Regions from separate parts of the Pseudomonas sp. Emmai genome, predicted to be linked through region 2. Evidence: riboswitches for the same ligand, from Rfam matches in the RefSeq annotation. Region 2 holds a riboswitch; the other holds the start of a gene.
The links. Region 2 has a riboswitch for cobalamin ahead of cobW (cobalamin biosynthesis protein CobW). Riboswitches for the same ligand answer to the same signal wherever they lie in the genome.

Region 1 (4,208 bases), 1.3 Mb from region 2:
GTGCTGGTCAACGAATGGTGATAGGTGTGCCCGCGCAACAAGCCCTCAGGCAGTTCCACGGCTTGCAACGCCAACGCGGCCAGACGCTTTTGCATCACGGCGTCCCCGGCCAGCAAGCCGACCAGTTCCGCGCGGGTGCCTTCGACATCGGTCAAGGAATCGAGCAGGTACAACATGCCGCCGCATTCGGCGAGCAAGGGTTTACCTGCTTGATGGTGCGCACGGATTGCGCTCAGCATCGAAGTGTTCTGCGCCAGCGCCACATGGTGCAGTTCCGGATAACCACCCGGCAGGTACAGGCTGTCAGCCTCCGGCAATTGGGTATCGCGGATCGGCGAGAAGAACACCAGCTCGGCACCCATCGCCCGCAGTAGATCCAGGCTGGCGCCGTAGGTGAAGGCAAACGCTTCGTCACGGGCCACGGCGATGCGCACGCCTTTGAGTAACGGTTCAGCGGTGATCACGTCCGGGGCGGCGAATTCGACAGCGGGTGGCAGCGCTACCTCGCAACTGCTGGCCAACGCATCGGCAGCGGCATCAAGGCGCAGATCGAGGTCGTTCAACTCGCTGGCCTGGACCAGACCGAGGTGACGGCTGGGCAATTCGATCCCGGTTTCCCGGGACAGCGCGCCGTACCAACGCAGGCCTTCGGTGAGGCTGCCTTCGAGCAATTGTGCGTGACGCAAGGTGCCGACGCGGTTGGCCAGGACGCCGGCAAACGGCAAGTCCGGTTGATACTTCGCCAAGCCCAACGCCAAAGCGCCAAAGGTCTGAGCCATGGCGGTGCCGTCGATCACGCCGAGCACCGGCACGCCGAAATGCCGCGCCAGGTCAGCGCTGGACGGCGTACCGTCGAACAAACCCATCACGCCTTCGATCAGGATCAGGTCGGCTTCACCCGCCGCTTCCCACAACAGCCGACGACTGTCCTGCTCGCCAACCATCCACATGTCCAGTTGATACACCGGCGCACCGCTGGCACGCTCGAGGATCATCGGGTCGAGGAAGTCCGGGCCGCATTTGAACACGCGCACTTTACGCCCCTGATTGCGATGCAACCGGGCCAGCGCGGCGGTGACGGTGGTCTTGCCCTGGCCGGAGGCCGGCGCAGCAATCAGTACTGCCGGGCAGTGACGGGGTTGACTCACAATTCGACGCCTTTTTGCGCTTTGATCCCGGCCTGGAACGCGTGCTTGATCACGCCCATGTCGGTGACGGTGTCGGCCAGCTCGATCATCTCCGGCTTGGCGCCGCGACCGGTGACCACCACGTGCTGCATCGGCGGGCGGGCCTGCAAGTCGCTGAGCACTTGATCGAGATCGAGGTAGCCGTGCTTGAGGGCGATGTTCAGCTCATCCAGCACCACCAGGCCGATCGACGGATCGCGCAGCAGCTCGCGGGACACTTCCCACGCGGCTTCGGCGGCGGCGATGTCACGCTGACGGTCCTGGGTTTCCCAGGTGAAGCCCTCGCCCATCACATGAAAGCGCACTTGCTCCGGGAAGCGGCGGAAGAACAGCTCTTCGCCGGTGCTGTTACGCCCCTTGATGAACTGCACCACGCCGCACTGCATGCCGTGGCCCATGGACCGGGCGAGCATGCCGAAGGCCGAGCTGCTTTTGCCTTTGCCGTTGCCGGTCAGCACCAGCAGCAGGCCGCATTCGTTCGGCGAGTTGGCGATGCGTTCGTCAATCACGGCTTTTTTGCGCTGCATGCGCGCCAGGTGGCGTTCGTCACGATCGGGGGTATCAGTCATGGGGGAGCTCTCCGTTGAGGCTGGATAACGGCGGGCAGGCACAAGAATAGACGGCAAGAAGCCTGGCATCGCCCACCGTGATGCCGCTGGATGGATCAGGCCGGTCTCCGGGCTCATGAGCGGTTTGCACCGGACTGCGCGCCTTCCCATGTTTTTCAACACAGTGGCTCTAGGCGCAGTTTTTCACTCATTTACCGTTGCGGGGGCAGCGCCGGGATCGTGATTGTGCACACGTGGGGCAAATCACTCACCGGTTTCCCTGTTTCACTCTGTCGACCGCAGCCACAGAGCACCTGAAACAAGCCGCGAAGGTTAGAGGGTTGGGGGTGGAGCGTCAATTAAAGCCGGGACGCCACTGGGCGAATAACTGCCGTCGATCAATTATCTGCCGCTATTCTTGTGCCACAGGCTCAGCGATGATATCAAAGAGCCACATCTCACAACACAATAACAAGGGTGAGCCACATGCAAGGCATGATCATCAGCAATCCGAAGCTGGAATTCCTGCGCCCGCTGCTGGAACGCTGGTTTGACTGTATCGACCGCTACAACGCCGTGCGCGGCGACAACGATACGCCGTACTGGTTTGACGAAAAGGCCAACCTCAGCCTGCTGTCGGCGGCGGCCTGGATGGCGGAAATGGTCACGCTGCAACAAACGCCGACCCGCAAGCAGGTCGAAGAAGGCGAACGCAATGCCCGCGCCGACCTGTTTATCGCCACCAGCGACGAACGTGCTTACCTCCAGACGACCCAGCGCTGGCCCAAGGTCAACAGCCTGAACCTGACACAAGCCCTGGTCGATATCACCAGCGACGCCAAGCGCATCAGCTACGCCAGCGACCTGAAACTCGGCTGCCTGTTCGTCGCCCCGCAAAAGGCCCAGCAAAGCGCGACCCCGGAAGAACTCCAGGACATGGTCGACGACCTGCAAAAGGAACACACCTGCGCCGTGGCCTGGTATTTCCCCTACGCCTACCGCAAATTGCGCAACGAAGCCGGCCACTATCACCCCGGTATCGCCGTGCTGTTCAAAGAGGCCCGTGGTTGACGGGTTGAACCATCGCGCTTTTTTACTTCTCTATGATTAAACAGTGCATTCATAGGGAAGATCAGCATGCGCAAGCCCCAGCTCGTTTTCGTCATTGCGCTCGCCGGAGGGCTTGTTGCCTGCGGCGAGCATTCCAGCCTGCAAGTCACGGACGGCACCGGCCCTTCGCCCAAGTTGCCAGAACCGAATAAAACCCTGATCCCGACGGTGAACATCGCCCCGGCGATCGGCTGGCCGGCCGGTGCCAAACCCACCGCTGCAGCCGGCACGCAGGTGGCGGCGTTTGCCGAAAATCTCGATCACCCGCGCTGGCTTTACGTGCTGCCCAACGGCGATGTGCTGGTGGCCGAAACCAACGCGCCGCCCAAGCCCGATGACGGCACAGGCATTCGCGGCTGGGTGATGAAGAAAGTCATGGGTCGCGCCGGTGCCGCCGTGCCGAGCCCCAACCGCATCACGCTGCTGCGGGACAAGGACCACGATGGCGTGGCCGAAACCCGTACGGTGTTCCTGGAAAACCTCAACTCGCCGTTCGGCATGACCCTGGTCGGCAATGACCTGTACGTCGCCGACACCGATCGTTTGCTGCGTTTTCACTATGAAACCGGCGATACGGCGATCAAGTCAGAGCCCATGAAGGTCATCGACCTGCCGGGCGGCACGCTGAATCACCACTGGACCAAGAACGTCATCGCCAGCAAGGACGGGAGCAAGCTGTACGTGACCGTGGGCTCCAACAGTAACGTCGGCGAAAACGGCCTGGACAAGGAAGAAGGTCGCGCGGCGATCTGGGAAGTCGACCGCGCCACCGGCAACCACCGAATCTTCGCCTCCGGCCTGCGCAACCCCAACGGCATGGGCTGGGAACCGAATAGCGGTGCGCTGTGGACATCGGTCAACGAGCGCGATGAAATCGGCAGCGACCTGGTGCCGGACTACATCACCTCGGTCAAGGACGGCGCCTTCTATGGCTGGCCGTTCAGCTATTACGGGCAGCACGTCGATGTGCGCGTCGAGCCGCAGAACCCGGACCTGGTGGCCAAAGCCATCGCCCCGGACTACGCCGTCGGCCCGCACACCGCCTCGCTGGGCTTTACCTTTGCCGAAGGCAGCAAGTTGCCGGCACCGTTTACCAACGGCGCTTTCGTCGGCCAGCACGGCTCGTGGAACCGCAAACCGCACAGCGGCTATAAAGTGATTTTCGTACCGTTCACGGCGGGCAAACCGACCGGGGCGCCGGTGGATGTGCTGACCGGGTTCCTCGACAAGGACGAAAACGCCTTGGGCCGGCCGGTGGGTGTGGTGATCGATCAGCAGGGGGACTTGCTGGTGGCGGACGATGTGGGGAACAAGGTGTGGCGGGTTTCGGCAGTTAAATAAACAGCAAAAAAAATCGCAGTCT
Region 2 (4,208 bases):
CGCCGCCGCCGGGGTGTCGAGGCCGACGCCGTTACCGATGCGACCATCGCGGGTCGGGTAGTTGGCCAGGATCAGCGCGATGCGTTTTTCGCCGTTGGGCACCCGCGCCAGATCGATCCAGCGCCGCGCCAGTTCGGCGACGAAGTCCATGCGCTCCGGTTGCGGCCGGTAGCAGACCACATCGGACTGACTGCGCTCGCTGCGCCAGGCCAGGTCCTTGAAGCTGATCGGCCGGCTGATGATCCGCCCGTCGAGTTCCGGCAGCGCGATGTGCATCGCCAGATCCCGCGGGCCGAGGCCCTGTTCGCTGGCGCGCCAGCCGGGTTCGTTGTCCTGGGCGCAAATCGCCTGAATGACGGGAATGTTGCGGCGAAACGGTCGCAAATGCGGCGCTTCGGGGCTGGATTGGGCGAAACCGGTGGTGTTCAAAATCACCGCCGCCTGCACTTCATCCAACAGGTCCTCGACCACCGTCAGGCAGCCGGGTTCTTTCAAACTGGCCACCGCAATCGGCAACGGGTTCAAACCCGCTGCTTGCAGACGCTGGCAGAAAATATCGATGAAACCGGTGTTCGCCGCCTGCAAATGCGAGCGGTAGAACAGCACCGCCGACACCGGTTGATCAGCCTGCCAGTCGGCTTGCCAATCGCTCAGGTCTGCGGGGCTTTTTTTCGGGTGGTAGATCGCGGTGCGCGGCAGGGTTTGTGGCTCGGCCCAGGCGTAGTCCCGGTCCAGCCAGCGACTGGCCAGGCAACGGAAAAAATCCAGGGCATTGCCCATGCCGCCCTGACGCAGAAACTGCCAGAGGCGATCACGGTCTTCAGCGCCCACGGTGCTCAAGTCGCTGAGTTCCGGGTCCGGGCGGTCATCGCCGGGCACCAGGATCAGTTGCACGCCGCGTTCGGACAGCTCGACCAGCCGCTCGACACCGTAACGCCAATAGGCGATGCCGCCGTGCAGCGAGATCAGAATCACCTTGGCGTGGCGCAGCACTTCATCGACGTACAAATCCACCGACGCGTGATTCTGCACCTGCATCGGATTGGCCAGGCGCACGCTCGGGTAGTCGTCGGGCAACTGCTGCGCGGCTTCGGCGAGCAGCGCGAGGCTGGAGTCGCCGCTGCACAGGATCACCAGCTCGGCGGGGGTTTGTCCAAGGTCGGCAATGTTGTCATCCGACACGAAACCGCCGGGCTGGGTCCTGAGCAGGTGCATGGCTTAAACGCTGAGCGCGGCGCGCAGTTGCGCTTCGAGTTGCGCGGCGTCCAATTCCTGGCCGATCAACACCAGACGGGTGGTGCGCGCTTCATCGGCGCCCCACTGACGGTCGAAGTGCTTGTCAAAACGCGTGCCCACGCCCTGGATCAACAGGCGCATCGGTTTGTTCGGGATCGCGGCGAAACCTTTAACGCGCAGGATGCCGTGCTTGACCACCAGTTGCGTCAGCGCGTCCATCAGCAGGCTTTCGTCGGCTTGGGGCAGTTCGATGGAGATGGAATCGAAGGCGTCATGATCGTGGTCGTCATCGCCGTCACCGTGGTGGTGATCGTGGTGGCTGTGACGGCTGTCGATGTGTTCTTCGGAGCCGGCACCGAGGCCGATCAGCACGTCCAGTGGTACGCGGCCGCTGCTGGCTTCGATGACTTTGACCGCTGGCGGCAGTTCTTCGGCGACTTCCAGGCGTACGCGGGCCAGGTCTTCCGGGCTGATCAGGTCGGCCTTGTTGAGGATCACGAGGTCGGCGCTGGCGAGTTGGTCGGCGAACAGTTCGTGCAGGGGCGATTCGTGGTCCAGGTTCGGGTCGAGTTTGCGCTGGGCATCGACTTGATCCGGGAACGCGGCGAAGGTGCCGGCGGCGACGGCCGGGCTGTCGACCACGGTGATGACCGCGTCAACCGTGCAGGCGCTGCGGATTTCCGGCCACTGGAAGGCTTGTACCAGGGGTTTTGGCAGGGCCAGGCCCGAGGTTTCGATCAGGATGTGGTCGAGGTCGCCGCGACGGGCGACCAATTCGCGCATCACCGGGAAGAATTCTTCCTGGACGGTGCAGCACAGGCAGCCGTTGGCCAGTTCGTAGACGCGGCCGTTGGCTTCTTCTTCGGTGCAGCCGATGGAGCACTGCTTGAGGATTTCGCCGTCGATGCCCAGCTCGCCAAACTCGTTGACGATCACCGCGATGCGGCGACCCTGGGCGTTGTCCAGCATGTGGCGCAGCAAGGTGGTTTTGCCCGAGCCGAGGAAGCCGGTAACGATGGTGACGGGGAGTTTGGCCAGTGTTTTCATCGGATGCCCTTTGGCAAGGTGGCGGGCATACGGGACGACAACCGCGGCGATGAATGCGCGGAAGATTTCGCCACCGGATCACCCCGCCCGGTTGTAGTGAGAATTCGTTTCGAGGCAGGTCTCCTGGCTTCCAGTGCGCCGGCCTTGGTGGCCTGGCATTCGCTGCGCCTTCCCGCGAACCCTTTGGACAGGGCTTGCAGTGGCGTGGCAGCGAACATCACCGTTCACAGTTGCGGGGGCAGCCGCGGCATCGACCGCGTTCCCTTCTTAGCTTCGGCAGACGCCGAAGAACCTCGAAAGCGCAAGGCTACGCATCGGTTGGGGGCGGGTCAACGTCTGCGGGGTGATGATCGTTCCCACGCCCTGCGTGGGAATGCCTCAACGGACGCTCCGCGTTCGGCTTTCGATGGGGACGCGGAGCGTCCAGGGCTGCATTCCTTTGCTGCGCGTGGGAACGATCAACAGGACGGCGGCGCTCGTGTAGGAGCGAGGCTTGCCCGCGAAGGCAGCGACTCGGTCTTTAACTGAGAACCCCTGCCAATTGACTCCCCCGCCCCGCCCATGCTCTCCTGTGCGCCTTGTTACGGGTGCCCTTCACAGGGTGAAACGGGAAACCGGTGAATCATGTGCTTTACTCTAAAGTCATGTCAGTCCGGTGCTGCCCCCGCAACGGTAAGCGAGCGAAGAATCAGATCCACTGTGCCGGCAGTTCGGCATGGGAAGGCGATTCTTGCAGGTTTCGGTGCAAGCCCAAGCCCCTCGTGAGCCCGGAGACCGGCCCGCAACACAAAGTGACCACTACGATCACTGAATAACAAACCCGCGGTGGGCGGGCGCTGTTCGAACCTTTGCGCACCCTATGCGCAAGGGTCTTTCATGCGCTCTATTCACCCGCTGACAGACCAGAGGGAAGCGCCATGTCGATCATCAGCAGCACCGACCACAGCAGCACCGCCAGCAGCACCACAACCCTGAGCCAACGCCTGACCGCCGCCGTATGCGCGTCGATCCTGGGTGCGTGCCTGGTGTATTTCGCCGGTTTCTCGCACATCGAAGCGGTGCACAACGCCGCCCACGATACCCGTCACAGCTCCGCGTTCCCGTGCCATTGAGACCTGCCGACATGTTCAAGCGTATTGCGCAAACCGCAGGTTTCACCGGGTTGCTGGCCGCCCTGTTGTTGACCCTGCTGCAAAGTTTCTGGGTTGCTCCGCTGATTCTTCAGGCGGAAACCTATGAAAAATCCGAGCCTGCGGCCGTGGTTGCTCACGAGCACACCGACGGCGCCATGGCTGCTCACACTCACGACGCCGAAGCCTGGGAGCCGGAAGACGGCTGGCAGCGCGTGCTGTCCACCACGGGCGGTAACCTGGTGGTCGCCGTCGGATTCGCGTTGATGCTCGCTGGTCTCTACACCCTGCGCGCGCCGACCAAAACCGCTCAGGGCCTGCTTTGGGGCTTGGCGGGCTACGCGACCTTCGTACTGGCGCCGACCCTCGGCCTGCCACCGGAATTGCCGGGCACGGCCGCCGCCGACCTGGCACAACGGCAGATCTGGTGGGTTGGCACCGCCGCCTCCACCGCGGTCGGCATCGCGCTGATCGTGTTCAGCCGCCACTGGCTGATGAAGATCCTCGGCGTGGCGATCCTCGCGGTTCCGCATGTGATTGGCGCACCGCAACCGGAAGTGCACTCGATGCTGGCCCCTGAAGCCCTGGAATCGCAGTTCAAAATCGCTTCGCAGTTGACCAACGTGGTGTTCTGGCTGGCCTTGGGCCTGATCAGCGCCTGGTTGTTCCGCCGCAAAAGCGATGGCCAATCCCACGCATGACTGACACCCGCACAGCGCCGACGCTAGTGGTCGGCCTGGGCTGCCAGCGCGGCTGTCCCGCCAGCACGCTGCGGGCGCTGCTCGATCAGGCACT

Region 1: another riboswitch for cobalamin. It lies ahead of cobO (cob(I)yrinic acid a,c-diamide adenosyltransferase); the one in region 2 lies ahead of cobW (cobalamin biosynthesis protein CobW).

What each region holds. Positions count from the first base shown of each region.
Region 1 is NZ_CM143685.1:2,210,785-2,214,992, reverse strand. Features, by position in the region: gene ACY4LX_RS10040 (cobyrinate a,c-diamide synthase) at 1-1,148, opposite strand, end outside; gene cobO (cob(I)yrinic acid a,c-diamide adenosyltransferase) at 1,145-1,756, opposite strand; cobalamin riboswitch at 1,838-2,068, opposite strand; gene ACY4LX_RS10030 (hypothetical protein) at 2,222-2,806, shown strand; gene ACY4LX_RS10025 (PQQ-dependent sugar dehydrogenase) at 2,873-4,186, shown strand.
Region 2 is NZ_CM143685.1:3,549,547-3,553,754, reverse strand. Features, by position in the region: gene cobN (cobaltochelatase subunit CobN) at 1-1,215, opposite strand, end outside; gene cobW (cobalamin biosynthesis protein CobW) at 1,219-2,283, opposite strand; cobalamin riboswitch at 2,380-2,594, opposite strand; cobalamin riboswitch at 2,852-3,080, shown strand; gene ACY4LX_RS16265 (CbtB domain-containing protein) at 3,201-3,395, shown strand; gene ACY4LX_RS16260 (CbtA family protein) at 3,407-4,114, shown strand; gene ACY4LX_RS16255 (cobalamin biosynthesis protein) at 4,111-4,208, shown strand, end outside.